Regions from separate parts of the Streptomyces sp. NTD107 genome, predicted to be linked through region 3. Evidence: predicted binding sites of a transcription regulator. Region 3 holds the regulator's gene; each other region holds the start of a gene.
What was found. The regulator HrcA, encoded in region 3, represses chaperone genes, less so after heat shock. The targets are predictions, from matches to a motif close to TTNGCACTCNGNNNNNCNGAGTGCNAA.
Positions count from the first base shown of each region.

Region 1: the regulator HrcA is predicted to act here: its motif matches at 4,973-4,999, upstream of groL (chaperonin GroEL).
Region 2: the regulator HrcA is predicted to act here: its motif matches at 2,424-2,450, upstream of AC5WRL_RS21495 (FmdB family zinc ribbon protein).

Region 1 is NZ_JCAJZV010000003.1:145,241-154,898, forward strand. Features, by position in the region: gene AC5WRL_RS08235 (alpha,alpha-trehalose-phosphate synthase (UDP-forming)) at 1-947, opposite strand, end outside; gene AC5WRL_RS08240 (glucosyl-3-phosphoglycerate synthase) at 1,172-2,140, opposite strand; SAM riboswitch class I at 2,405-2,544, shown strand; gene thrC (threonine synthase) at 2,561-3,871, shown strand; gene AC5WRL_RS08250 (MoaD/ThiS family protein) at 3,868-4,146, shown strand; gene AC5WRL_RS08255 (cold-shock protein) at 4,558-4,761, shown strand; gene groL (chaperonin GroEL) at 5,127-6,752, shown strand; gene AC5WRL_RS08265 (Dabb family protein) at 6,861-7,256, opposite strand; gene AC5WRL_RS08270 (TetR/AcrR family transcriptional regulator) at 7,379-8,032, shown strand; gene murQ (N-acetylmuramic acid 6-phosphate etherase) at 8,042-8,977, opposite strand; gene AC5WRL_RS08280 (MurR/RpiR family transcriptional regulator) at 9,060-9,658, opposite strand, start outside.
Region 2 is NZ_JCAJZV010000011.1:127,322-136,979, reverse strand. Features, by position in the region: gene AC5WRL_RS21500 (penicillin acylase family protein) at 1-2,215, opposite strand, end outside; gene AC5WRL_RS21495 (FmdB family zinc ribbon protein) at 2,460-2,843, shown strand; gene AC5WRL_RS21490 (S-methyl-5'-thioadenosine phosphorylase) at 2,840-3,673, shown strand; gene AC5WRL_RS21485 (hypothetical protein) at 3,904-4,443, shown strand; gene mscL (large conductance mechanosensitive channel protein MscL) at 4,525-5,058, shown strand; gene AC5WRL_RS21475 (organic hydroperoxide resistance protein) at 5,082-5,501, opposite strand; gene AC5WRL_RS21470 (MarR family winged helix-turn-helix transcriptional regulator) at 5,620-6,117, shown strand; gene AC5WRL_RS21465 (AMP-binding protein) at 6,145-6,807, opposite strand; gene AC5WRL_RS21460 (P1 family peptidase) at 6,899-8,053, shown strand; gene AC5WRL_RS21455 (cyclodeaminase/cyclohydrolase family protein) at 8,579-9,199, shown strand; gene AC5WRL_RS21450 (bifunctional 5,10-methylenetetrahydrofolate dehydrogenase/5,10-methenyltetrahydrofolate cyclohydrolase) at 9,196-9,658, shown strand, end outside.
Region 3 is NZ_JCAJZV010000006.1:352,167-361,824, forward strand. Features, by position in the region: gene AC5WRL_RS15605 (DUF3097 domain-containing protein) at 1-748, opposite strand, end outside; gene AC5WRL_RS15610 (MBL fold metallo-hydrolase) at 754-1,434, opposite strand; gene hrcA (heat-inducible transcriptional repressor HrcA) at 1,625-2,641, shown strand; gene dnaJ (molecular chaperone DnaJ) at 2,642-3,784, shown strand; gene AC5WRL_RS15625 (16S rRNA (uracil(1498)-N(3))-methyltransferase) at 3,781-4,527, shown strand; gene AC5WRL_RS15630 (methionine/alanine import family NSS transporter small subunit) at 4,606-4,716, opposite strand; gene AC5WRL_RS15635 (sodium-dependent transporter) at 4,713-6,254, opposite strand; gene AC5WRL_RS15640 (S41 family peptidase) at 6,388-9,546, shown strand; gene AC5WRL_RS15645 (histidine triad nucleotide-binding protein) at 9,590-9,658, shown strand, end outside.

The DNA.
Region 1 (9,658 bases), on a different contig from region 3:
ATGTTCTTGGACAGCTCGGTGCGGTCCACGCGCACGATGGTGGCGCGGTCCCCGACCTGGGTACGGAGCGCGGCCAGCCGCTCGTCGACATCGGGCCGGTGGGCGCGCTCGCGCAGGAAGTCGCCGTCCGCGCCCAGCCCGTGGACGCCGATCCGGGTGGTACGGCCGCCGTACGTGACGGTGAAGGCGTCCGCGCCGGTGCCGGCCTCCGGCACCTCCCGTACCTCGGCGCCGAGCAGTTCGGCGCAGCAGTCCGCGAAGGCACGGGCCCAGCGCCGGGTCAGGAACGCGGCGCGGTCGGCACCCAGGATGCCGAGCAGCACCTGCCGGGCGACGGCGTCGGGCAGCACCCGGTAGAGGTCCGGGGGCGCCCAGGGGGTGTGCGAGAAGTGCCCGATCCGCAGGTCGGGGCGGCGTTCGCGCAACAGCGCGGGGACGAGGGCCAGGTGGTAGTCCTGCACCAGGACGCTCGCGCCCGGCGCTGCCTCGGCCGCGAGGGCGTCGGCGAAGGCGGCGTTGTACGTCTCGTAGCCGCCCCACTGAGCCTCGAACGCGGCGTCGTACACCGGCTCCAGCGGGGTCTGGTAGAGCAGGTGATGGACGAACCACAGCACGGAGTTGGCGATGCCGTTGTAGGCGGCGTCGAAGATGTCCGGGGGGATGTCCAGCATCCGTACCGACTGGCCGCCGGTGTCGGCGGGGTCGAGGGTGCCGGCGCCGGCCCGGGTGGCGGCCTCGCGGTCGGCGGGGCCGAGCGCCGCGCACACCCAGGTGCCGGCGGCCGAGCCGAGGGCGGAAAGACCGGAGACCATTCCGCCGCCGCCGCGCCGGGGGGTGAGGCTGCCGTCGGCGGCGAGCGTGTAGCTGACGGGGCCACGGTTGGACGCGACCAGAACCGGAGGTGCCTCGGATGCCTCAGATGCCTCGGAGGCTGCTGCAACGCCCATGCCCCGACCCTAGCCACCCGGCCCCCCGCACAAACGTGCCGCCGGTCACCCCCGGCGTGTCCGCCCTCCGCCGGCCGGGACCGTGCTCCGCTCCCGGCCCGCTGGGCGGAGCCGGGGCGCGGGTGTGTGCCCACGCCCCGGCCCCGGGCGGGTCCGGCTCCGGGGCTTCACCCCCGGCGCGCCCGCACGCCGTGCGGGCGCGGCCCTTTCCGGCCCGGCAGGGGCTACGCGGCCTGGCGGGCCGTGTATTCCGGGATGGTCGACATCGGGGGGCGTTCCTCGGTGTGGATCGTGTGGGTGAGCGGGGAGAAGCCGCCTTCCGCCAGCCGTTCGAACTGCATGATGCCCTGCTGTACGGGGACGGGCCCGTGGCCCGGCAGCCGGCTCTGGGCGGTGCGCATGATCGCCGCCGCCATCCGGCCCAGGGCCTGGCCGTCCTGGTGGCGGTGCTTGCGCACCCCGACGTCCACCTGGCCGACCGCGTTCAGCCCGGCCAGGTGCAGGGTGTCGACGAGCAGGCCCAGCTCGACCCCGTACCCGACGGGGAAGGGCAGCTGTTCGAGCAGGGTGCGCCGGGCCGCGTACTCGCCGCCCAGTGGCTGGACGACGCCGGCCAGCTGCGGCCAGTGCAGGTTGAGCAGCGGGCGCGCCACCAGCTCGGTGACCCGGCCGCCCTGGTGGGCGCCGGACGGGGCGTCGCCCAGCGGGCGGTCGTACATGGCCTTGACCAGGTGCACGTCGGGCTCGGTGAGCAGTGGCCCGAGGATGCCGGAGACGAACCGGGAGTCGAACTCCCGCAGGTCGGCGTCCACGTAACAGATGATCTCGCCGCTGGTGGCCATGAGGGAGCGCCACAGCACCTCGCCCTTGCCGGGCACGGTGGGCATGCGGGGCAGGATCTCGTCGCGGTGGACGACCTTGGCCCCCGCCGCGGCGGCGACCTCTCCGGTGCGGTCGGTGGACCCGGAGTCCACCACCATCAGCTCGTCGATCAGGGGGACGGTTTCCATCAGGTCGCGGCGTAGCGCTTCCACGATGGTGCCGACGGTCGCTTCCTCGTTCAGCGCGGGAAGCACGACGCTGACGCTGCCCGCCGGGCCGGCCGCGGCTTTCGCGTCCAGCAGCCGTCGTAGCGAGCGGTCAGCGGCAGTCCAGGACCGGCGGCTCAGCCACTCCTCAGCCTCTTCCAGCACGAATGTCGCTCCTGTTCGCTTCGACCGTATAAGTCGGGTAGGTCAGGTAGGTCGGATCTATCGGGACCATCACCAATGGAAGGATTTGGCCCTTATCGGTGGTGCCCAGTCCGGGCGAGAATATGTCTGTCTCCTCATCGTCTCTTCGTCTCGCGGATCGGACGGCCCGAGCCATTGTCCGGGGCGTCCGTTACAGTCTCGAACAGTGCAGGTGTCCTCCGCATATCGGGGACGCTGCGCGGTCAAGCGAACACAATCGAATACCGCTCATCCAGAGGGGCAGAGGGAACGGCCCGTTGAAGCCCCGGCAACCCTTCCGCCGGTCTCGTAACCGATGCGAGGCTCCCGGTGGGGAAGGTGCCAATTCCGTCCTGTGGCGAAATCCGCCATGGGGAAGATGAGGAGAAGGGCCTCGTACCCATGCCTGTGCTGTCATCGCACACCTCCACCCCCACCGCGCCGGCCGGCGCCACCGGATCCCCCGTGGATCTCGGCCCCGCCGTGGCGCTCTCCTGCCGGGAGTGCGGGGAACGGTTCCCGCTCAGCCCGATCTTCGCCTGCGAAGCCTGTTTCGGCCCACTCGAAATCGCGTACGATCTGCCGACCGGCGACCCCGAAGCGCTACGAGCCGCCATCGAGGCCGGACCGCACAGCATCTGGCGCTACGCCCCGCTGCTGCCGGTGCCGGCCGATGTCGCCTCCAAGCCCAATCTGAACCCGGGCGACACCCCCCTCGTCAAGGCCGACCGGCTGGCCGCCGCCCTGGGCCACACCGGCGAGCTGTATGTGAAGGACGACTCGGGGAACCCCACCCACTCCTTCAAGGACCGGGTGGTCGCCAACGCCGTGGAGGCCGCCCGCGCCTTCGGCTTCACCACCCTGTCCTGCTCCTCCACCGGCAATCTGGCCGGTGCGGTGGGCGCCGCCGCCGCCCGGGCCGGATTCCGCTCCTGCGTCTTCATCCCGCACGACCTGGAGCAGGGGAAGATCGTGATGGCCGCCGTCTACGGCGGCGAGCTGGTCGGCATCGAGGGCACCTACGACGACGTCAACCGGTTCTGCAGCGAACTGATCGGTGACCCGGCCGGCGAGGGCTGGGGCTTCGTCAACGTCAATCTGCGCCCCTACTACGGCGAGGGCTCCAAGACCCTGGCCTTCGAGATCGCCGAACAGCTGGGGTGGCGGCTGCCGGACCAGCTCGTGATCCCGATCGCCTCCGGATCCCAGCTGACCAAGATCGACAAGGGGCTCAAGGAGCTGATCGCGACCGGCCTGGTCGAGGAGAAGCCCTACAAGATCTTCGGGGCCCAGGCCGAGGGCTGCTCCCCGGTCTCCCAGGCGTTCAAGGCCGGGCACGATGTGGTGCGGCCGGTGAAGCCGGACACCATCGCCAAGTCCCTGGCCATCGGCAACCCGGCCGACGGCCCCTACGTCCTGGACATCGCCCGGCGCACCGGCGGCGCGGTCGAGGACGTGACCGACGCGCAGATCGTGGACGCCATCAAGCTGCTCGCCCGCACCGAGGGCATTTTCGCCGAGACGGCGGGCGGCGTGACGGTGGGCGTGACCCGCAAGCTGATCGAATCCGGGCAACTGGATCCGGAACTCACCACGGTCGTACTGAATACCGGCGACGGCCTGAAGACCCTGGACGCGGTGGCGCCGACCACCGGACCCACCGCCATCATCCGCCCGAATCTGGACGCTTTCCGAGAGGCTGGCCTCGCATGAGTGTGACTGTCCGAATCCCGACCATCCTGCGCACGTACACCGACGGCAAGTCGGAGGTTTCCGCCGACGGCGGCACGCTGCGCGACGTACTCGCCGATCTGGAGAGCAACCACCAGGGGATCGCCGCCCGGGTGCTGGACGACGAGGGCAGACTGCGGCGTTTTGTGAATGTGTATGTCAACGACGACGACGTGCGCTTCGCCGAGGGCCTGGACACCGCCACGCCGGACGGGGCGGGCGTCTCCATCATTCCGGCGGTGGCCGGAGGCTGCTGACGGCACTCCACCCCGGTCACCCCGGTCCACGCTTCATCACATTTTCAACAACCGCCCCGGAGCTGCCCGCTTCGGGGCGGTTGGGCGTTTCCGGGGCGATAGAGTGGGTCACGCGCCGTGCTGGCCCGTCCGATGCCAGCCGCATATGAATTCGCGACACTTCTCGACGAAAACGCGCGGAAATTCGCTGCACCAATTGCCGGATTGGCGCGATAAGGCGGGCGAGAAAGATTCAGCTTTACTCTATTTTGCGCAATTTGCCCGTTTGGGCGCTCCAATAATTCTCTGCTCAATGGCCTGTTGCACAGGGCGTCCGTCCAGATACATTCAGCGGCGGTCGACGCGTTCCGGTCTGACCCGGGCCCGCGAAGTGCGGTCTCGCGAAAGGGCCAGCAACATGGGGAGTTTGGAATGGCTCAGGGCACCGTCAAGTGGTTCAACGCGGAGAAGGGATACGGCTTCATCGCGGTAGACGGTGGTGCGGATGTGTTCGTCCACTACAGCGCGATTCAGATGGACGGTTACCGCACCCTGGAAGAGGGGCAGCGGGTCGAGTTCGAGATCTCGCAGGGACAGAAGGGGCCCCAGGCCGACATGGTCCGGGTGACCGTCTGAAGCGCCGACCGTACTACCACCGCAGCCGGCGAACCGGGGCCCGCACCCAGCGCGTATCAGCGCATGGGTGCGGGCCCCGGCACGTGCGCCCCCTGCCACCTGCGACAACGCCAAGGCGCTTGCGCCCGTCCCGTCGCCCGACCACCGCCCCGCAAGGACGCCCTGCGGGCGGACTGCTTGCACTCTCAAGGGGAGAGTGCTAATCATTGCGTTAGCACTCTGAGGGTGAGAGTGACAGAAGAGACCGGTTCGGTGAGGTCGTGAGCCAGGCGGGGCAAGGAACCGCTGGGCGTACGGCCGTCCGTCGCGGGCGCCGGCGCGGTCCTCGGAGCAATCCACCCCGTTATCTGGGAGGACCCCTTCACATGGCCAAGATCATCGCGTTCAACGAGGAGGCGCGGCGCGGCCTTGAGCGCGGGATGAACCAGCTCGCCGACGCCGTCAAGGTCACGCTCGGTCCCAAGGGCCGCAACGTCGTTCTGGAGAAGAAGTGGGGCGCCCCCACGATCACCAACGACGGTGTCTCCATCGCCAAGGAGATCGAGCTGGAGGACCCCTACGAGAAGATCGGCGCCGAGCTGGTCAAGGAGGTCGCCAAGAAGACCGACGACGTCGCGGGTGACGGTACGACCACCGCCACCGTGCTGGCTCAGGCCCTGGTTCGCGAGGGGCTGCGCAACGTCGCCGCCGGCGCCAACCCGATGGCCCTGAAGCGGGGCATCGAGGCGGCCGTCGAGAAGGTCTCCGAGGCGCTGCTGGGTCAGGCCAAGGAGGTCGAGACCAAGGAGCAGATCGCCTCCACCGCCTCCATCTCCGCCGGCGACACCCAGATCGGCGAGCTGATCGCCGAGGCCATGGACAAGGTCGGCAAGGAAGGCGTCATCACCGTCGAGGAGTCGCAGACCTTCGGGCTTGAGCTGGAGCTCACCGAGGGCATGCGCTTCGACAAGGGCTACATCTCCGCCTACTTCGCCACCGACATGGAGCGGATGGAGGCCGAGCTTGAGGACCCGTACATCCTCATCGCCAACTCCAAGATCGGCAATGTGAAGGACCTCCTTCCGCTGCTGGAGAAGGTCATGCAGGCCGGCAAGCCGCTGCTGATCATCGCCGAGGACGTCGAGGGCGAGGCCCTGTCCACGCTGGTCGTCAACAAGATCCGTGGCACCTTCAAGTCCGTCGCCGTCAAGGCGCCCGGCTTCGGTGACCGCCGCAAGGCCATGCTGACCGACATCGCCATCCTCACCGGTGGCCAGGTCATCTCCGAGGAGGTCGGCCTCAAGCTGGAGACCGCCGGTCTCGACCTGCTGGGCCGCGCCCGCAAGGTCGTCATCACCAAGGACGAGACCACCATCGTCGACGGTGCGGGCGACAGCGACCAGGTCCAGGGCCGGGTCAACCAGATCCGCGCCGAGATCGAGAACTCCGACTCGGACTACGACCGCGAGAAGCTCCAGGAGCGCCTCGCGAAGCTGGCCGGCGGCGTGGCCGTCATCAAGGCCGGTGCCGCCACCGAGGTGGAGCTGAAGGAGCGCAAGCACCGCATCGAGGACGCGGTGCGCAACGCGAAGGCCGCCGTCGAGGAGGGCATCGTCGCCGGTGGCGGCGTGGCCCTGCTCCAGGCGTCCTCCGCGCTGGACAAGCTGGACCTGGAGGGTGACGAGGCGACCGGCGCTGCCGCCGTCAAGCTCGCCCTGGAGGCCCCGCTGAAGCAGATCGCGGTCAACGCCGGCCTTGAGGGCGGCGTCGTGGTCGAGAAGGTCCGCAACCTGCCGCAGGGTCACGGTCTGAACGCCGCGACCGGCGAGTACGTGGACCTGCTGGCGGCCGGGATTCCCGACCCGACCAAGGTCACCCGTTCCGCGCTCCAGAACGCCGCCTCCATCGCGGCGCTGTTCCTCACCACCGAGGCTGTCATCGCGGACCGTCCGGAGAAGGCGGCGGCCCCGGCCGGCGACCCGACCGGTGGCATGGGCGGCATGGACTTCTGAGTTCTGCCCCGCTCGACCAGGCACAACAGCCGTAGCGCCGAGGGCGGCACCCGGGACCTCACGGTCCCGGGTGCCGCCCTCGGCCGTTGAGCGGGTACGGACGGCCCGTCAGACCCGGACGTCCGGGACGCTGTCCAGCAGCGCGGCCCACTCGGGGTACTTCGCGAGCTTGGCCTCGTGCAGCTCCACCAGCTTGGCGCCGAGACCCGGGTCGGGGTCGTCGGACAGATCCACCCGGGCCAGCCGCGCCAGATGGGGCAGGATCTCCGGGTCGCCGGCCAGATGTTCCGGGTCGTGCATGTAGCGCTCCAGCGCCGCCAGATCCTCGATCGCCACGGTGAAGGCGTGGGTGAAGCCCTCGGCGGGGTCGCCGAGATCCTGCCCGACGGCCGAGAACGACACGGAGTCCAGGGCGGCGGTGCGGCGCAGCAGGGTCAGGGCCCGCTCCTTCTCCTCCTCGGTGCTGCTGTCCTTGAAGGCGAATCGCAGTACGTGAACAAACATGGCGCCCCTTCCGGGGGTGCGGGCCGGCGTTTCCCCGGAGCGTACCAGTTGGTTTGAAAAAATGAACCTACGAGTTCAATTGCTCGGACGGTCAGGTAGGGCAGGGCGGTAGGCTGGCGCCCGTGACCGGAACCAGCACCGCCGCCGCACACGGGCGCATCGACAAGCGGCAGGCCATCCTGGCCGCCGCCTTCGCCGTCTTCGCCCGCCAGGGATATGCCCAGAGCTGTGTCAAGGAGATCGCGCAGGAGGCGGGGGTCGCCAAGCCGACCGTCTACAACCACTTGCACGACAAGGAGAATCTGTTCCGGCACGCGCTGCTCGCCGTGGCCGACGCCGTCATGAGTGAGAACCTCGCCGTCATCGACCGGCTGCGCGACCCCGGCCCCGAACTGCGCCCCACCCTCGAACAGGTCGCCCGGCTGCTGGCCCGGGCCTGCTGCGAGGAGCGCGCCCGCGCGCTGCGCCGGCTCAGCCTCACCCAGATCACCGCGCTGCCCGACCTCGCCGAGGAGGTACAGGACCGTACCTCCCACCGTCTCGGCGAAGGGCTCGCCGACCGCTTCGCCCGGCTGACCCTCGCCGGCCGGCTGCGCCCCTGCGACCCGGCGCAGGCCGCCGAGCACTTCCTCGCACTGCTCACCGGACCGCTCGACGCCCGCTCCCGGCTGGGCGTCCGCGCGCTCCCCGAGGCCGAGCAGCACGCCGTCGCGGACGCCGCCGTCGACACCTTTCTGCGGGCGTACGGACCGGAGCGGCCGGAGCAGCCCGGGTAAGGGGCGGCGTCAGTCCTTGGCCGCCGCCGTCAGGGCCGCGCGCAGCCGGCCCTGGGACTCCGTCAGCAGCCGGTCGGCGGTGGGCGCGTCCACCTTGCCGAGGATGGTGAGGATCGCGTGCTTCACCTCGCCGTCGGTCGCCAGCAGCGCCGACTCGATCACCGGATCGGGCGCCCCGGTCGCCAGATGCACGATCCGCCGCGAACGGGCCCGCAGCTTCTCGTTCGAGGCGCGCACATCCACCATCAGATTGCCGTAGGTCTTGCCGAGCCGGATCATGCTGATCGTCGAGATCATGTTCAGCACCAGCTTCTGCGCCGTGCCCGCCTTCAGCCGGGTGGAGCCGGAGATCAGCTCGGGCCCCACCACCACCTCGATGCCGTGCTCGGCCGCCGCCGCCAGCGGCGAACGCGCGTTGCACGACAGGCCGATGGTCAGCGCGCCGCGCTCCCGGGCGTACTCCACGGCGCCCACCGCGTACGGCGTACGCCCCGATGCCGAGATGCCGACCACCACGTCGTCCGCCGTCACCCCGCGCCGCCGCAGGTCCTCGGCGGCCAGCGCCTTGCTGTCCTCGGCGCCCTCCACCGCCGTCACCATCGCGCCCGGGCCGCCGGCGATCAGCCCGACCACCTGGGAGGGATCGGTGTTGAACGTCGGCGGACACTCGCTGGCGTCCAGCACCCCGAGCCGGCCGGCCGTGCCGGCGCCCAGGTAGAGCAGCCGCCCGCCGCGCGCCAGCCGCTGCGCGGCGGCGTCGATCGCGGCGGAGATCTTGGGGAGTTCGGCCTCGACGGCGCCGGGCACCCCGGCGTCCTCGTGGTTCATGGTGCGGGCGATGTCGAGCGTGGAGAGCTGGTCGATCTCGGCGAGATCCGCGCGGTATGCCTCGGTGGTCAGACCATCGAGTTCGGAACGCAGCTCACCATAAGGACTGATGGACATGGAGGTGCGGCTCTCTGGGCGGTGCGGGTACGGGGGAGGAGGGGCGTGGAGGGGCGTGGGGCGTGGAGGGGTACGGCGCGGGTCAGCGTTCGCGGGCCGGCGAGTGCCGGTGCGCCAGCGCCTCATAGCTTGCGTGCAGCGCGGGCGCGGCGGTCTCGTACGTACGCTGCGCCACGCCGACGAACAGACAGTCGACCACCAGCAGCTGGCTGGTGCGGCTGGACATCGCCGCCGGGCGCAGCTCGCTCTCGCGGCCGGTGGAGGTGGTCAGGACGTGGTCGGCGTACTGGGTGACCTCGCCGTCCGGCCGTCCGGTGATGGCGACCGTGGTGGCGCCGTGGTCGAAGGCCGCCTGAAGCGGCTCGATGACATCCACGGTCCGGCCGGAGTGGGTGATGGCGACCGCGACATCGCCGGCCCGCAGCTGGACGGCCCCCGTGACCGCCAGGTGTGGGTCGGCGTGCGCGTGGGCCACCAGGCCGATGCGCAGCAGTTTCTGGGCGAGGTCCTGGGCGACGAGGGAGGAGGCGCCGATGCCGTACACATCGACGCGGCGGGCGGCGGCCAGCGCGGTGACGGTGGCCTCCAGCTGGGCGAGGTCGAGCGCCCCTGCGGTGTCGGTGAGGGTCTGCCGCTCGTCCTGGGTGAGCTTGGCGACCACGTCGCTGAGCGGGTCGTCGA
Region 2 (9,658 bases), on a different contig from region 3:
TACGGGTGGCCGGGGTCGTCCACCAGTCGCTGTCGGGCTCCTCGATCAGGTTGCCCACCACCTCGAACCAGCGGTCACCGCCGTCCGGCCACGCCGAGTCCGGGGAGCGCTCGCCGCACTCGGTCTGGAACAGCGTGTCGCCGTTGGCGTCCTCCAGCGGCGCCGAATCGTCGGCCGGGCGCACCCGCAGGCACTGGCCCTCCACCCGCAGCTCCTTGGGGAGCTTGTGGCCGAAGGCGAGCTGGAGCATGTTCGCCCACACCGCGTTGTAGTAGGCGGCTGCCGCCGAGTCGGAGTCCTGGCTGTAGTCCCAGCCCTCCAGCAGCTGCTGCGCCTCGCGGACGTAGGGGTCGGAGATGTCGATGTCCAGCAGGTAGGGCACCAGGACCCGCGCCATCTCGTTGCTGTTGTCCAGCTGGATGGACTGCATGTCGCCCATCGAGATCTTCCCGCCGTCCTCGATCTTCGACACCAGCAGATCCTCGATGCGCTGGCTGCGGGTGCCGTAGCTCCAGTCCTCGGTGAGGAAGTGGTCGTAGCCGGCCGGGTCGATGACGGCCTGGTTGGCGGTGACGATGTAGCCGCGCTCGGGGTTCAGCTCCCAGGGCAGCTCGTCGGCCGGGATGTAGCCGGTCCAGTCGTAGGCCGAGTCCCAGCCGGGCGCGGGGTAGCGGCCGTCGCCCTTGCCGCGTACCGGGATCTTGCCGGGCGCCTGATAGCCGATGTTGCCGGCGGTGTCGGCGTAGATCATGTTCTGCGCCGGGACGGCGAAGTCGGCGGCGGCGGCCCGGAAGTCGTCGAAGGTCGCGGCGGTGTTGAGGCCGAAGACGGCGTCCATGGTGTTGGACGGCTCCAGCGCGGTCCAGGTGAGGGAGACGGCGTAGCCGTTGCCGCGGTCCGGGGCGCCCGACTCCACGGGCGCGGTCTGGCCGGTCTCGGCGAACTCGTCGTGCCGGTCGGAGACGATCGGGCCGTTCTCGGTGGACCGTACGGTGATCTCCCGGTCCTCGCCGCCCGCGACCTTGATGATCTCGGTACGGGTCTCGTACGGCTTCTGCTCACCGTCGCGCAGATAGTTGCCGTCGCTGAGCTTTTCCAGCCGCAGATCGGTCACATCCGCGCCCAGGTTGGTGAAGCCCCACGCGATGTCCTCGTTGTGGCCGATCACCACGCCCGGCATCCCGGAGAAGGTGAACCCGGACACCTCGAACGGGCACTCCTCGCTCACCTCGTTGCAGTACAGCCCCATCTGGTACCACACGGACGGCAGCGCCGGCCCCAGGTGCGGGTCGTTCGCCAGCAGCGGCAGCCCCGTCGTCGTGTACTGCCCCGACACCACCCACGAGTTCGAACCGATGCCACTGCCCGCCGGACCCAGCAGCGCCGGGATCGCGTCCAGGGTCGCCGACAGCGCGCCCAGCTGCGTGGTGACCCCGTCCACCGCGTCATCGGCGGACGACCCGCCGTCCGGCGATGTGGAGCCGGAACCGTCCGCACCGTCACCGATCGTCTCGACGATCGGGTTGTGCCGGTCGTACGGGTACTCCGGGTACAGCTCCTCGATCTGCTCCGGGCTCAGCCGCCCCGCCAGCAGCGACCGGTCGACCTCGTCCTCCATGTTGCCGCGCAGATCCCAGGCCATGGCCTTCAGCCACGCCACCGAGTCCACCGGGTCCCACGGCTCGGGCGTGTAGTCGTTGAGGAAGCCGAGCGCCGCGTACTCCACCGACAGATCCGCGCCGGAACGCGACCCCAGATACGCGTTCACGCCCTCCGCGTACGCCTCCAGGTACGCCTTGGTCTGCGGCGCCAGCTCCTCGTCGTACTCCTGCTGGGCCACCTGCCGCCACCCCAGGGTGCGCAGGAACGCGTCCGTCTCCACCTGCCCGTCGCCGAACATCTCCGAGAGCCGGCCCGAGGTCAGATGCCGGCGGACATCCATCTCCCAGAACCGGTCCTGGGCATGCACGAAGCCCTGGGCGCGGAAGAGGTCATCAGCGGTGTCGGCGTACAGGCGCGGGATGCCGTTCGCGTCCCGCTGCACGGTGACCGGGCCACTGAGCCCGTCGATTTCTATCTCCCCGGACACCTGCGGGTAGGACGCCCGCACGGTGCTCACGGTCCAGAACGCGCCGTACCCCAATCCGGACAGGACGATCAGTACGACAGCGATCACGAACACGCGGAGGCGCCGCGAGGGCTTCTTGGCGGGCATCTGTGTCCTTCACAGGCCAGGTAAGCGGATGGAAGCAACCATAGACATACGGCCACTGGGGTGAGCCTACGGGGAGTCACCCGCCGCGATGGTCTGCGTCATAAGGGGGCGAAGCGCGCTCGGCGGGCGCTGCCGGGTGCCGGTGGCGCCGGTCGGCGGGGGTCGGCAGTGGACTTCCGTACCCGGAATGTTGCACGATGGACCGTCGTTAGCACTCGGTGGAGAAGAGTGCCAGGAGGATCACGTGCCGACGTATCAGTATCAGTGCACCGCATGCCAAGAGGGCCTTGAGGTGGTGCAGAAGTTCACCGATGACGCCCTGACCGAGTGCCCGAGCTGCCAGGGGCGGCTGAAGAAGGTGTTCTCGGCGGTCGGCATTGTCTTCAAGGGCTCCGGCTTCTACCGCAACGACAGCCGCAACAGCTCCTCCAGCAGCAGCCCGGCGGCGTCCTCGGCGCAGAAGGCGGACGGCGGCGGCAAGACGGAGAAGAAGGCGGGCTCCGACGCGGGCAGCGGCAGCACCCCGGCCGCCACCTCGTCGTCCTCGTCGTCGTCCTCATCGCCGTCGTCGACCACGTCGACCGCCGCGTCCTCGTCGTCGTCATCCGCCGGCAGCTCCGCCGCATGAGCGCCGCCGCCGCGGAGATCGGCGTCATCGGAGGGTCCGGCTTCTACTCCTTCCTGGACGATGTGACCGAAGTCACCGTCGAGACGCCGTACGGGGCGCCAAGCGACTCCCTTTTCCTCGGCGACATCGCCGGCCGCCGGGTGGCGTTCCTCCCCCGGCACGGCCGCAAACACGGCCTGCCCCCGCACCGGATCAACTACCGGGCGAACCTGTGGGCACTGCGCTCACTGGGCGTACGCCAGGTCCTCGGCCCGTGCGCGGTCGGCGGACTGCGCCCCGAGTACGGGCCCGGCACGCTGCTGGTCCCCGACCAGTTGGTGGACCGCACCAAGAGCCGGCGGCAGACCTACTACGACGGCGAGCAGCGACCGGACGGCCGAGTGCCGAACGTCGTGCATCTGACGTTCGCCGACCCCTACTGCTCCACCGGCCGCCGGGCGGCGCTGGCCGCCGCCCGAGGGCGCGGCTGGGAGCCGGTGGACGGCGGCACGCTGTGCGTGATCGAGGGGCCGCGCTTCTCCACCCGCGCCGAATCGCGCTGGCACGCGGCGCAGGGCTGGTCGGTGGTGGGCATGACCGGCCACCCGGAGGCGGTGCTCGCCCGGGAGCTGGAGCTCTGCTACACCTCGCTGACCCTGGTCACGGACCTGGACGCGGGCGCGGAGAGCGGCGAGGGCGTCTCGCACGCGGAGGTGCTCGAAGTCTTCGGCCAGAACATCGGCCGGCTGCGCGAGGTGCTCTTCGACGCGGTGGCGGCGCTGCCGGCGGAGCGCGACTGCGGGTGCGGGACGGCGCTGCTGGGACAGGATCCGGGCATCGAGCTGCCCTGACTCACTCCTGTGGGTGACGAAGTTATCCACAGCCCCGGAGTTGTCCACAGCCCGCGGCAGGTTCTTGCGAAGGCGGCCAGAGTGGCCGCATGACACGGACGACACCCACACCCCCCTCTCGCACTTCCCACACTCCCTTCGCTGCCCCCACCGCGACCGCCCCCACCCCGACTGTCCCCACCGCGACTGTCCCTGCCACGGCCGCCACCGGCACCTCGACCCGCCCGGTGGTGCCGGAGTTCGCCCCACTGCGCCCGCGCGCCCGGCGGTTCGGGCTGCGGCGGATCGTACGGGGCCGGGGCCGCGCGCTGGCGGCGGCGCTCGCGGTGGCAGCGGCCACGCTGGCGATGGCGCTGCCCGGCGATGGACCTTCGGGCCGCCGGGCCGATCCGCTGACGGTGCCGGTCGCCGACGCCCGGGAGGGCCCGGGGACGCCGGCGGCGGAGCCCCGTACCGAGCGGCTCGTCTCGGCGGCGGTCCGGATCGCCGACGCGGAGGTCGTACGCCTGCTGGAGCCGGGCGACGAGGTGGACGTCCTGGCCGCCGACCCCGGTACGACGGACCCGGCCCGGGTGGTCGCCCATCGGGCCCGGGTGTCCGAGATCCCGGCCGCCGCCGACCCGGAGACCCGCCCGGCCCGCCCGTCCCCGTCCCTGTCCCCGCCCCTGTCCGGCGAGGGCGCGCTGCTGGTGCTGTCGGTCTCCCCCGGCACGGCGGCCGAACTGGCCGGTGCGGCGGCTGGATCACAACTGGCGGTATCCCGATGGTAGTTCGAACCGATTGGACACGGAATGCCATTGTGGTGCACCGTGCGGGGTCCGACGCGGATCTCACCCCAGAAGGACAGTGCAGTGAGCGAGACCAAGGGAATCCTGAGCGGATTCAAAGAATTCCTGATGCGCGGGAATGTCATCGAGCTGGCGGTGGCGGTCGTCGTCGGCGCCGCGTTCACCGGGATCGTCAACTCGGTGGTCGACGGAGTGATCAATCCGCTGATCGGCGCGTTCGGGACGCAGGACCTGGACCAGTACGTGCTGTGCCTGACGGGGGACTGCGACACGGCCGGCGGGGCCGCGATCCGCTGGGGGTCGGTGCTGACGGCCTCGCTCACCTTCCTGATGACCGCCGCCGTCGTCTACTTCCTGATGATCATGCCGATGAACCGGTTCAATGCCCGCCGGGCGGCGAAGACCCCGGTGAGCGAGGTGCCGGCCGCCAAGACCGAGCTGGACATCCTCATGGAGATCCGCGACGAGCTGATCGCCCAGCGCACCGCCGGGAACCCGTTGGGGGCGCCTGCGCTGGTCGGCCAGCGCGCCGCCCCCAACGGCTCGGACCCGGGCGCGGATCCGCAGCGGCCCTCGGACGGCCCCGGCACCCGCTGACCCGGGGCGGGCCCGCCGCCCGCCTACTCCACGACGAGCTGGACCTCGATGTTGCCCCGGGTGGCCCGGGAGTACGGGCACACCTGGTGCGCCTGGGCCACCAGCTTCTCGCCCCGCTCGCCGGAGAGCGCGTCGGGCAGTTCGACGCGCAGCACCACGGCGAGCCCGAACCCGCCGCTGCCGTCGTCGGACTTGCCGATGCCGACCTCGGCGGTGACGGACACCTCGCTGGTGTCGACCTTCTCCTGGCGGCCCACCGCGCCCAGCGCGCTGGCGAAGCAGGCGGCGTAGCCGGCGGCGAACAGCTGCTCGGGGTTGGTGCCCTTGCCGCTGCCGCCCAGCGCGGGCGGCGGGGCCAGGGTGAGGTCGAGCTGACCGTCGGAGCTGACGGCCCGCCCCTCACGTCCGTTGGCGGTCGCGATCGCGGTGTACAGCGGTTCCATGACGGTCTCCCTCATCCATGTCACTGTCGGCCGACTCTCTTCTCTCCCCAACCTAAGCACACAACTAAGTTGTGCACAACTAAAACGCGGACGAGGCACCCCCGGTATGGTGGAGAACATGACCACCGAGCCCACCACCACATCACCCAGCCGGCCGCAGCGGCCACCGGGCGAGGGCGAATTCCTGCGACTGCACCACCAGATCTGCTTCTCCCTGCACGCCGCGTCACGCGCCTACGGCCGCGTTTACCGGATTGTGCTCAAGGATCTGGGGCTGACCTACCCGCAGTACCTGGTGATGCTCGTGCTCTGGGAACACGGCGAACTGCCCGTGAAACGGATCGGCGAACTGCTCCGCCTGGAATCCGGCACCCTGTCCCCACTGCTCAAACGGCTGGACACGGCCGGCCTGGTACACCGGGAACGCAGCCCAGAGGACGAGCGCTCGGTGACCGTACGCCTCACCGAGCAGGGCACCGCCCTGCGCGAGCCGGCGCTACGGGTGCCACAGCGGATCGCCACGGCCACCGGCCTGGCTCCGACGGAGATCTCCGAACTGCGCGAGCGGCTGAACCGGCTCACCGACGCCCTGGACAACGCCCGCTTCGACGACTGATCCACCCCCGCGCCACGCCGCACCGCCTCACAGGTGGTGCGGGGGCCGCTCGTCCAGGAAACGGAGCAGATCGCCCGCGGCGCCCTCCTCCACGGGACGCTCGCCCCAGCCCTGATCACTGTCATCGGCGGAGCGGCGCTCCAGCGGGTCGTCGAAGATCAACAACGCCGGCACGGCCGACGACGGCGACGGGGTGGCGGACTGCTCGGGGGCGCTGCTCATGACTCCAGCGTACGGTCCGCCCGGGACCGGCCCGGCGGCCAGCGCCTCGTGCCACCACAGATCACGCCCGGGGGTCCAGGGCAGCGGCCTGGCCAGCTGCTGCACCACCAGGACGGAGTGCACGTCCGGACAGGCCCATAAGGCACGGTCGAGACCCGACTTGATGTCCCAGACGGTGCCGTCGACGGCGCAACTCCCGGCGGTGATCACCACTTTGGCACCCGAGGTACGGATGCGATGGCGGATGAACCCCAGATGGTCCCCGACCGGGAGGGTGAGGCGCTGGGCCTCCAGCCGGATGCACGCGAGGGTCGCCACCACGGACTCCAGGGACATGGGCAGCAGAACGGCGACCTGGTCGCCGGGGCGCACACCGAGCCGCGCCAGGGCCACGGCCGCCCGCTCACCCTGGTCGAGAAGCTGAGCGTGATTGAGCACATCGACCGGGCCATGTTGATCCACCATCATGACCGGCAGCCTGAAGGGAGGCGATTGACGTCGGATAAACGTGCGCTGTACGCCTGGCCCACCCATCGCAAGGCGTGATAGCCCTGATCATATGAGTTATCTGGGTTGGGTTCCGGGTCCTGCCGACGCGCTGACAGACGTACCCGGTATCCGGGTCGGTCATGCCCAGCGGATCGGGGACGGCCGGCTGACGGGGGTGACGGTGGTGCTTGCCCCGGAGGGCGGGGCGGTCGCCGCGGTCGATGTCCGCGGCGGCGGCCCCGGCACCCGGGAGACCGATGTGCTGGACCCGCGCAATCTCGTGGAACGGGTGGACGCCATCGTCCTGACCGGCGGCAGCGCCTTCGGGCTCGACTCGGCGTCGGGCGTCGTCGGCTGGCTGGAGGAACAGGGCCGGGGGTTCCGGATCGGCCCGGAGGCCGGCCAGGTTGTGCCGATCGTGCCGGCGGCGGTGCTGTTCGACCTGGGCCGGGGCGGCGACTGGCGCGCCCGCCCGGACGCGGCCCTGGGCCGCGCCGCGGTCCAGGACGCCGCCGCCCACGACACCGGCCCCGGCACGCCCGTCGCCATGGGCACCATCGGCGCGGGCACCGGAGCCACCACCGGCGCAGGACAAGAACGGTGGGAGGGGGAGGGGGGTGGGTCCCCCGAAGGGCCGCCGAAACTCAAAGGCGGCATCGGCACCGCCAGCGCGGTACTGCCCAACGGCATCACCGTCGCCGCACTCGCCGCCGTCAACGCCGCCGGTTCGCCGATCGACCCCGACACCGGAGCGTTCTACGGCGACGACCCCGCCCTCCCGCCACCCACCCCCGACCGGCACGCCCGGGCCCGCCGCCTGCTGGCCGACGCCCAGCGCGCCAACGCCCGCCGCTCCCCCACCGCCAACCGCCCCCCGCTGAACACCACCCTCGCCGTCATCGCCACCGACGCCGTCCTCTCCCCCGCCCAGGCCCAGAAACTCGCCGGCTCCGCACACGACGGCCTCGCCCGCGCCATCCGCCCCGCCCACCTCATGACCGACGGCGACACGATCTTCACCCTCGCCACCGCCACCCGCCCCCTCACCCACTCCCACCCACACCCACACCCACACCCGATGGAAGCCGCCCTGCTGCTCAGCGACCTGCTCACCGCCGGCGCCGACGTCCTGACCCGCGCCATCGTCAAGGGCATCCGCGCAGCAGAAGGCACCGACACCCCCGGCGGCCGCTTCCCCTCCTACCGCGAGCTGTACGAAACCTGACCACCCACCAGCCCCTCGGAACCCCCACACATGCCACCCCAGCTCCCGCCGCCCCACGTCCGAGATGCTGCGAGAATGACCGTCAGCCGAAGAACTCTTGAGACAACTGATCCCCAACCCAATCCCGTTGATCGCCAAGACCAGAAACCGGCGAACCAAATGTCCCCTAAGCCCGACTCTCCACAACTAAGTAAAAACCCCACCCCCTCCAACTAAAACCCCAGGCCACCCCCTCTGCCCCCGCGCATGCGGGGCTGTTCCCTCGGCGCCACCGTCCGCCCGCTGGAGGCGTGGCTGCCCCCCGCGCATGCGGGGCTGTTCCCCGCTGGTGCGGGCTCACCGGGACCGCTGCGGCCCAATCCCCGCGCACGCCGCGCTGCTCCACGGACGGGGCCTACATGCACGCGAGTGAGCCGCTGATTCCCGTGCAAGGGCGGCGGGTTCGCCGTGGGGTGGTTGGGTGGGGGGTGGGGGTCTCGTAGGGTTTGGGGGTCGGGTTTTTGGCGGTTGACTTCGGGATGTTGCGTGCGTGATCAGACGGTCTCCGAGTACCTGTCTCAGCTTGCCGACCGGGTGCCCGCGCCCGGTGGAGGGGCTGCTGCTGCGTTGCATGTCGCTCAGGCGGGTGCGTTGCTGGGGATGGTGGGGCGTTATTCCACCGGGGCGAAGTACGCGGACCACCGTGATGCCGTCGAGCGGATCATCGGTGAGGCGGATACGCTGCGGGCCGCCGCCGTCCGGCTCGGTGAGGAGGATGCTGCCGCGTTCACCGCCGTGACCGATGCCTATCGCCTTCCCAAGGACACCGATGCCGCCAAGGCCGAGCGCTCCGCCGCGATCGCGCGGGCGCTGGCCGGTGCCGCCCGTCCGCCGGCCGAGGTGATCGGCCTGGCCCGGGCCGCCGTCGAGCTCGCCGGTGAGTTGCTGCCCATCGGTAATCGGAACGTCATCACCGACGTCGCCGCCGCCACCGAGGCCGCCCGGGCCGCCGCCACTACCGCGCGGGTCAATGTCGAGATCAATCTCGGCGGCGTCAAGGACGACGCCCTGCGCGCCGAGTTGGCCGCCGTGATCGGCGCTGTCGATGACATCGCCGCCCGTGCCGCCCGTATCACCGAAGCCGTCCGCGAGGAGATCGCCCCGTGACCGACACCGCGCCCCTGTCCGGCCGCGAGCACGCCGCCCGCCTCCGCGAACGGACCACGGCGGAGGCCGCCCGCCTCGCCGAGGACGGTACGCCGCCCCGTCTCGCCGTCGTCACCGCCACCGCGGACGAGTCCAGCGCCTGGTACGTGCGGTCCATCGCCAAGGCCGCCGAGAAGGCCGGCATCCACTGCCACATCGCCGACCTGGGTCCGGACGCCAACCCCGCCGCCCTCCGTACCACCCTCACCGAGCTCAGCGCCGACCCCGCCGTGCACGGCATCATCCTCCAGACCCCGCTGCCACCCGGCGCCAACGCCCAGGAGCTGGCCGGCGCCATCGCCGTCGCCAAGGACGTGGACGGCGCCAACCCGCTCTCCCTCGGCAGGCTCGCCGCCGGGCTGCCCGCCTTCGCCCCGGCCACCGCCGAAGCGGTCGTGTCGGTCCTCGACGCGCACGGCA
Region 3 (9,658 bases):
GGACCCTGCCCAGGATGTGCCGCCAGGCGGCGGCCGTGTTCGGGGGCCAGCGCAGGGCCGCGCAGATGCCCTGCTTCCAGTCCTGGCCGCGGGGGATCACCGGCCAGGCGGGGATGCCCACCGACGAGGGCTTGACCGCCTGCCAGATGTCGATGAAGGGGTGGCCCACGATCAGGACGTTCTCGTCCGTCACCTCGGCCGCGATCCGTGACTCCTTCGAACCGGGCACCAGATGGTCCACCAGCACCCCGAGCCTGGCGTCCGGCGTCGGCGCGAACTCCCGCACGATCGCCGGGAGATCGTCGATGCCCTCCAGATACTCGACCACCACCCCCTCGATCCGCAGATCGTCGCCCCAGACCTTCTCCACCAGCTCCGCGTCGTGCCGGCCCTCCACGTAGATCCGCCCGGCGCGCGCCACCCTCGCCCGCGCCCCCGGAACCGCCACCGAGCCCGACGCCGTCCGCATGGCCGCGGTCGTGGGGGCCGTCCTGGGCAGGGTCAGCGTGACCACCTTCCCCTCCAGCAGGAAGCCGCGCGGCTCCAGCGGGAACACCCGGCGCTTGCCGAACCGGTCCTCCAGTGTCACCACCGGACCCTGTGCCGTCTTCTCGCAGCCGATCACCGCCCCGCAGTACCCGGTGCCGGCCTCCTCCACCACCAGGCCGGGCTCGGCAGGCACCTCGGGAACCGGGGCGGACCGCTTCCACGGCGGCGTCAGATCGGGGCCGTACTCTCTGCTGCGCATGGCCGTCATTGTGCCCCGGCGCGCGCGGCGAGAGCCTGGCGCTGGGCACGTACGAACGCGGCGTCCACCACCGCGCCGTGCCCCGGTACATAGCGCGCCCCGGGCCCGCCCAGCTCCAGCAGCCGGTCCAGGGCCGCCGGCCAGGCGGCGAGATCCGTGTCGGGGCCCGCCTGCGGTTCGCCCGACTCCTCCACCAGGTCGCCGCAGAAGACGATGTCGTCCACCTTCACCGCCACATCGGAGCGGCTGTGGGCCGGGCCCAGCGGCACCAGGGTCACCGTCCGGCCGCCGCCCAGATACAGCGTCAGCTTCTCCTCCACCGGCCGCGCCCGTACCCGCGACAGCGCCGCCGCCCCCTCCGCGGCCTCGTGCTCCGGCATCCCGTGCCGTACCGCGTCCGCCGCCAGCTCCACCGGATCGCCCACCGTTCCGTACACCCGTGCCCCGGGGTAACCGCCCGCCCCCAGCGCATGATCGAAATGCGGATGCGTCAGCACCACCCACCGCACCGGCAGCCCCAGCAGCCCGCGCAGCTCCGCCCGGATCTCCCCGGCGACGGCCGGGGACGGCCCCGCGTCGATCAGCAGCAGGCCGCGCGCCCCGGCGATCGCCCCCACCGTCTCGTCCCAGCCGGACAGCCGGATCCGCAGCACACCCGGTGCCAGCTCTTCCCAAGTGGTCTCCATCCTGCGAAGTTAACGTCACGGAGCGGGGCATGCTCTGCCTTACGGGGCCACACCCGCGATACCGTCGGGCGGTCGCGCTTTCCCTGGCCTTGCTACCCGGCCGTACACTGGACCAGGGATTGGCACTCGGAGTGGATGAGTGCCAGGACGGCACTTACGGAAAACGCGGCCGGACGGGAGGTGTCGCTGCATGCTCAGTGAACGCAGGCTGGAAGTGCTGCGAGCCATCGTCCAGGACTATGTCGGCACCGAGGAGCCGGTCGGCTCCAAGGCGCTGACGGAGCGGCACAACCTCCGGGTGTCCCCGGCGACGGTGCGCAACGACATGGCGGCGCTGGAGGAGGAGGGCTACATCGCCCAGCCCCACACCAGCGCCGGGCGGGTGCCCACCGACAAGGGCTACCGGCTCTTCGTCGACAAGCTCGCCGACGTGAAGCCGCTGACCGCCGCCGAGCGGCGCGCGATCTCCAGCTTTCTGGAGGGCGCCGTCGACCTCGACGACGTGGTGGGCCGTACGGTACGGCTGCTGGCCACCCTCACCCGGCAGGTCGCCGTGGTGCAGTACCCCTCGCTGAGCCGCTCCACGGTGCGGCACGTCGAGCTGCTGTCGCTCGCGCCGGCCCGGGTGATGCTGGTGCTGATCACCGACACCGGGCGGGTCGAGCAGCGCATGGTGGACTGCCCGGCGCCGTTCGGGGAGACCTCGCTGGCCGATCTGCGGGCCCGGCTGAACAGCCGGATCGTGGGGGAGCGCTTCGCCGAGGTGCCCAGGCTGGTGCAGGACCTGCCCGAGTCGTTCGACAACGAGGACCGGGGCACGGTTTCCACGGTGCTGTCCACCCTGCTGGAGACCCTGGTCGAGGAGACCGAGGAACGGCTGGTCATTGGCGGCACCGCCAATCTGACCCGGTTCGGCCAGGACTTCCCGCTGACGATCCGGCCGGTGCTGGAGGCGCTGGAGGAGCATGTGGTGTTGCTCCGGCTGCTCGGCGAGGCCAAGGACACGGGTATGACCGTGCGCATCGGGCATGAGAACGCTCATGAGGGGCTGACCTCCACATCGGTCGTGGCGGTCGGCTACGGTTCCGGTAACGAGGCGGTCGCGAAACTGGGCGTGGTCGGACCGACCCGCATGGACTACCCCGGAACGATGGGAGCGGTGCGCGCAGTGGCACGGTACGTCGGACAGATCCTCGCGGAGAATTAAGTGGCGACGGACTACTACGCGATCCTGGGCGTGCAGCGTGATGCCTCACAGGACGAGATCAAGAAGGCTTTCCGCCGGCTGGCGAGGGAGCTGCATCCGGATGTGAATCCGGACCCCAAGACGCAGGAGCGGTTCAAGGAGATCAACACCGCGTACGAGGTGCTCTCCGATCCGCAGAAGAAACAGATGTACGACCTCGGCGGGGACCCGATGGGCCCCGGCGGCGGGGCGGGCGCGGCCGGCTTCGGCGGCGCGGCCGGCTTCGGGAACTTCTCCGACATCATGGACGCGTTCTTCGGCACCGCGCAGCAGCGCGGCCCGAAGTCCCGCACCCGGCGCGGCCAGGACGCCATGATCCGGCTGGAGATCGACCTCAAGGAGGCGGCCTTCGGCACCACCAAGGAGATCCAGGTCGACACCGCCACCGTGTGCAACACCTGCAACGGTGAGGGGGCGGCCCCCGGGACCTCCGCGCAGACCTGTGACATGTGCCGGGGCCGGGGCGAGGTCTCGCAGGTCACCCGCTCGTTCCTGGGGCAGGTCATGACCTCGCGGCCGTGCCCGCAGTGCCAGGGGTTCGGCACGGTCGTTCCGACCCCGTGCCCGGAGTGCGCGGGCGACGGCCGGGTACGGTCGCGGCGCACGCTCACCGTGAAGATCCCGGCCGGTGTCGACAACGGCACCCGGATCCAGCTGGCGGGCGAGGGCGAGGTCGGCCCGGGCGGCGGGCCCGCCGGCGACCTGTACGTGGAGATCCGGGAGACCGCGCATCCGGTCTTCCAGCGGCGCGGTGACGATCTGCACTGCACGGTGACCATTCCGATGACGGCGGGGGCCCTGGGCACCAAGGTGCCGCTGGAGACGCTGGACGGCACGGAGGAGGTCGACATCCGGCCGGGCACCCAGTCCGGGCAGTCGATTCCGCTGCACGGCCGGGGCGTGACCCATCTGCGCAGCAACGGGCGGGGCGATCTGATCGTCCACGTCGAGGTGCAGACCCCCTCGAAGCTCGATCCCGAGCAGGAGGAGCTGCTGCGGCGGCTGGCGAAGCTCCGGGGCGAGGAGCGTCCGCTCGGTCAGTTTCAGCCGGGGCAGCAGGGGCTCTTCTCGCGCCTGAAAGACGCCTTCAACGGCCGCACATGACGGCGCCGGTCTTTGTGACGGACGCGCCGCTGGCGGGGGTGGCGGCTGGTTCCGCCCTCACGCTGGACGGCGCCGAGGGCCGGCACGCGGTGTCGGTGCGGCGGCTGCGGGCCGGCGAGGAGATCGTGCTCACCGACGGCGCGGGCACCGGGGCGCTGGGTACGGTCGCGGCCGTCGAGGGCAAGGACCGGCTGGTGGTGGCGGTGGACGCGGTACGCGCCGAGCCGCCGCCCGCCCCCCGGATCACGGTGGTGCAGGCGCTGCCGAAGGGTGATCGCGGCGAGCTGGCCGTGGAGACCATGACCGAGACCGGTGTGGATGTGATTGTGCCCTGGTCGGCCGCCCGCTGCGTCACGCAGTGGAAGGGCGAGCGCGGCACGAAGTCGCTCGGCAAGTGGCGGGCGACGGCGCGCGAGGCCGCCAAGCAGTCGCGCCGGCTGTGGATCCCGCAGATCCCCGAGCCGATGACGACGGCGGCGGTGGCCCGGCTGCTGGCGGACGCGGCGTTCGCCGGGGTGCTGCACGAGTCGGGCACCGAGCCGCTGGCCGGTGCCGCGCTGCCCGCCGGGGGCGACATCGTCCTGGTGGTGGGCCCGGAGGGCGGGGTCGCGCCGCAGGAGCTGGAGGCGTTCGCGGCGGTGGGGGCGCGGCCGTACCGGCTGGGGCCCACCGTGCTGCGTACCTCCACGGCGGGGACGGCGGCGGCGGCGCTGCTGCTGACCCGGACCGGGCGCTGGGGCTGACCGGCAACGGTCGCGCATGCCGGAGGCCGCCGTCCTGGAAGGGACGGCGGCCTCGGTGCGTCACGGTGCCGGTCGCGATCAGTCGTCCGGGGTGTCCGGGTGCCGGGTGAGCTTGATGATCGCGCCGATCATGCCGCCCCAGACGATGACCATGGCGACGGTCATCATGATGATGGCTCCGGTGGTCATCGCGGATCCCCCTTCGTCAGCAGGTCAGGGTCGGTGTCGTCGGTGAGCGCCGGGCTGGGCCGGCGCCAGGGGACGAGGGCGAGCACGATCCCGGCGAGCAGCGCCGCCAGTGCCACGCCCCAGCCCGCGTAGAGCAGGAAGGAGGTCGGCAGCTCCTCGTAGTTCTCCCTGATGTTGCGGACCAGGTTGTCGACCATCATCCAGCCGAGCACGATCGGGGTGATGACGCCCAGGCAGATCTTCCACCAGCGGCCGAGCAGGATCGCCGAGGTGGCGTCCGCGTTCGCCTGGAGCATCGGCAGTTTGCGGGCGATCCAGCTCACCATGATCAGCAGCACCAGAGCGGCCAGCGCGATGCCGTACTGGTTGATGAAGTTGTCGGCGGCGTCCAGGAAGTACAGCCCGCCGTCGGTGGCGAACAGCACCACGGAGACCACGGCCGTCGCGCCGCCCACCGCCAGCACCGCCCTGGTGCGGCTGACGCCGGTACGGTCCTCCACGGCGGCCACGATGACCTGCACGATGCTGATCAGCGAGGTGAGCCCGGCGATCACCAGCGAGCCGAAGAACAGCACGCCGAACACCTGGCCGAACCACATCTCGGAGATGATCTGCGGGAAGGCGATGAAGGCGAGCCCCACCCCTCCGCTCACCACCTCGTGGACGCCGACCCCGGCCTGCCCGGCCATGAAGCCGAGCGCCGCGAAGACGCCGATGCCGGCCAGGATCTCGAAGGAACTGTTGGCGAACCCGGCCACCATCGCCGATCCGGAGAGGTCGGAGCGGCGGTTGAGGTACGAGGCGTAGGTGATCATGATGCCGAAGCCGATGGACAGCGAGAAGAAGATCTGTCCGTAGGCGGCCACCCACACGCCGCCGTTGGTGAGGGCACCCCAGTCGGGCTGGAAGAGGGCGTTGAGTCCGTCCGCCGCGCCGGGCAGGGTCACCGCGCGGATGACCAGGGCGCCGAAGAAGAACACCAGCAGCGGAATGAAGATCTTGTTGGCGCGTTCGATGCCGCGCCGCACGCCGAGGCCCAGAATGACCAGCACGACGATCCAGATGGCGATCAGCGGCCAGGCCACGCCGGGCACGAACGCGCCGATGGTGCCCGGCTCGTCGGCGACGTTCAGAAAGTCGTTGCTGAAGAAGGAGCTGGGATCGTCTCCCCACGCCTTGGTGAAGGAGAATCCGACATAGCGCAGCGACCAGGCCAGGATCACGGCGTAGTAGGAGGCGATGACGAAGCAGATCGCCACCTGCCACCAGCCGATGAACTGGGTGGGGCGGTACAGCGCGCGCAGTGCGGCGGGGGGCGAGGCGCGGTATTTGCGACCGATCGTGTATTCGAGGATCAGCAGGGGAATTCCGGCGGTGAGCAGCGCGATGAGATAAGGCAGCAGAAAGGATCCGCCGCCGTTGTCAAAGGCGACTTTGGGGAATCGCCAGATGTTTCCCAGTCCGATGGCTGACCCGATCGCGGCCATGAGAAACCCGAGGCGGGTTCCCCATTGTTCGCGAGGCGGCTGGTCGGTCATGTGGTGAGCGTCCTTTATTGTGCTTGTCCAACTGCGCGAACCGTACCAGTGTGATCAAAGTACGGCATTCGCTGTTCAGCCAGCGGGACGGACGCTGGTGACAGGAAGGCGGCGGAGGGCTACGGTCCGGTGGATGAGCAAGCCTTTCTACGCACGATTTCCGCATGTGTACGGCGAGTTGGTGACCTTCGTCGCCGAGGACGATGTGTGGGTGGCCGCACTCGACGGCGGCCGGGCCTGGCGGATCAGCGCGGACCACGCCCCCGCCGACCACCCCCGGATATCCCCCGACGGCCGCCGGGTCGCCTGGACCTCCTGGCGGGACGGCACCCCCGAGGTCTACGTCGCGCCGATCGACGGCGGCCCGGCCCGGCGGCTCACCTGGTGGGGCCACGGCACCACCTCGGTACGCGGCTGGTGCGGCCCCGACGAGGTACTGGTGGTCAGCGCGGCCGGCCGCCCGCACTTCGCCTGGACCTGGGCCCACGCCGTACCGGCGGACGGCGACGGCCCGCCCCGTACCCTCCCGTACGGCCCGGCCGGCTTCGCGGCGTACGGGCCGGACGGCGCGGTCCTGCTGCGCCCCGGGCGGCTGGGGCGCGGCGACGCCGCCTCGTGGAAGCGCTACCGGGGCGGCTCGGCCGGCAAGCTGTGGATCGACCGGGCCGGCGACGGCGCGTTCGTCCGCGTCCACGAAGACCTCGACGGGAACATCGAGTACCCCCTGTGGCACGGCGACCGCATCGCCTTCCTCTCCGACCACGAGGGCACCGGCGCCCTGTACTCCTCCCGACCCGACGGCGCGGAACTGCGCCGGCACACCCCGCTCGGCGGCGCCTACGCCCGGCAGGCGGCCGGCGACGGCGTACGGATGACCTACGCCGCGTACGGCGAACTGTGGCTGCTGGACGATCTGGCGGCGGGCACCGCGCCACGCCGCCCGGAGATCACGCTGGGCGGGCCGCGTACCGGGCGCCGGGTCCAGCACCCGGCCGCCGCCGACCACCTCACCGCCGCCGCCCCCGACCACACCGGAGCCGCCAGCCTGGTGGAGACCCGGGGCGCCCTGCATCTGCTGCCGCACGGCCGCGGCCCGGTCCGGGCGCTGGCCGCCGCACCCGGCGAGCACGCCAGGCTGGCCCGGATCGCCGGCGACCGCGCGCTGTGGATCACCGACGCGCCGGGCGAGGACGCCCTCGCCGTACGTCCCCTCGGGCCGGAGGACGACCACACCCCGCCCACCCTGATCGGCGCCGGCGAACTCGGCCGGGTGGTGGAACTGGCCGTCGCCCCGGACGGCAGCCGCGCCGCGCTCGCCACCCACGACGGCCGGCTGCTGCTCGCCGATCTCGCGGCCGGCACCGTACGGGAGCTGGACCGCGGCCCGCACGGCCCGGTCAGCGGGCCGGTCTTCTCCCCGGACTCGGCGTGGCTGGCCTGGTCCCACCCCGGGCCCCGCCCGCTCCAGCACCTCAAGCTCGCCCGGCTCGCCGACACCACCGTCATCGACGCCACCCCGCTGCGCTTCCGCGACTACGCGCCCGCCTTCACCCACGACGGCCGGCATCTCGCGTTCCTCTCCGAACGCAGCTTCGAACCCGTCTACGACTCCCATGTCTTCGAGGTCTCCTTCCCTGTGGCCGCCCGGCCGCATCTGCTGACGCTGGCCGCCGACGTGCCCTCGCCGCTCGGCCCCGTGCAGCCGGGGCCCGCATCCGGGGGCACCGAGGTCCGGGTGGACACGGCGGGCCTGGACCAGCGGGTGGAGCCCTTCCCGGTGCCCGCCGGACGGTACGGCGCACTGCGCGCCTACGACGGCGGTGTGCTGTGGCTCTCCCACCCCGTCACCGGCTTCGACGGCACCTACATCAGCCTGGGCGAACCGCCCCGCCCCGAACTGACCCTGCACCGCTTCGCGCTGGACGGCGCGGACGGGGCGGCGGCCGAGGAGTTCGCCACCGGGGTCGCCGACTACGCCGTCAGCGGCGACGGGCGGCGCGCCGTCCTGCGCACCGGCGACGGCCTGCGCGTCCTGCCGCTCACCGGCGACGGGGACCCGGAGCAGACCCCCGAGCTGTCCCGGATCCGGCTCACCGTCGACCCCGCCGCCGAATGGCACCAGATGTACGCCGAGGCCGGCCGGCTGATGCGGCAGCGGTTCTGGCGCGCCGACCTGGCCGGCGTCGACTACGCCGCCCAGCTGGACCGCTACCGGCCGCTGCTGGACCGGATCGGCAGCCAGAGCGACCTGGTGGACGTGCTGTGGGAGGTGCAGGGCGAACTCGGCGCCTCGCACGCCTACGTCATCCCCGCCGCCGTGCGGCCGGCCCGCCCGCAGGGCCTGCTCGGCGCCGACCTGGTGCGCCGCGAGGACGGCCGCTGGCAAGTGGCCCGGGTGCTGCCCGCCGAACCCTCCGACCCGCGCGCCCGCTCCCCGCTGGCCGCGCCCGGCGTCGCCGTCCGCGTCGGCGACACCATCACCGCGGTGGACGGCCACCCCGTCGACCCGGCGACCGGCCCCGCACCGCTGCTGGCCGGCACCGCCGGGCAGCCCGTACAGCTGACCGTCCGCCCGGCCGACGGCGGCCCCCTGCGGCACCCCGTGGTCGTACCGCTGCCCGATGAGGAGCCGCTGCGCTACCACGACTGGGTGACCGGGCGGCGCGCCGCCGTCGCCGAACTGTCGGGGGGCCGGCTCGGCTATCTGCACATCCCGGACATGATGGGCGACGGCTGGGCGCAGCTGCACCGGGACCTGCGGCTGGAGACCGCGCGCGAGGGGCTGGTGGTGGATGTCCGGGGCAACCGGGGCGGCCACACCTCCCAGCTGGTGGCCGAGCGGCTGGCGCGGCGGGTGCTCGGCTGGGAGTTCCCCCGGCTCGGCGAGCCCGAGACCTACCCCTCGCACGCCCCGCGCGGCCCGCTCGCCGTGCTCGCCGACGAGTTCTCCGGCTCGGACGGGGACAAGATCAACGCGGCGGTACGGCTGCTGGGCCTCGGCCCGGTGATCGGGGTACGCACCTGGGGCGGGCTGATCGGGCTCGGCGGCCTGCCCCGGCTGGCGGACGGCACCCAGGCCACCCAGCCCTCGTTCGCCTCCTGGCTGGACGGCGGCTTCGGCTTCGGCGTGGAGAACCACGGCGTGGACCCGGACATCGAGGTGGTGCGCCGCCCGCAGGACTGGGTCTCCGGCGCCGATCCGCAGCTGGCCGAGGGCGTACGGCACGTGCTCGCCGCGCTCGCGCAGCGGCCCGCGTCCGTACCGCCGCGGGTCCCCGGGCGCTCCCGGTAGCATCCGGGGGACCGACGACCAACGCACCGAGGAGAGCCCGGCGATGGCGGGAGAAGCCCAGGCGGACTGCCTGTTCTGCAAGATCGTGGCCGGTGAGGTGCCGGCGACCGTC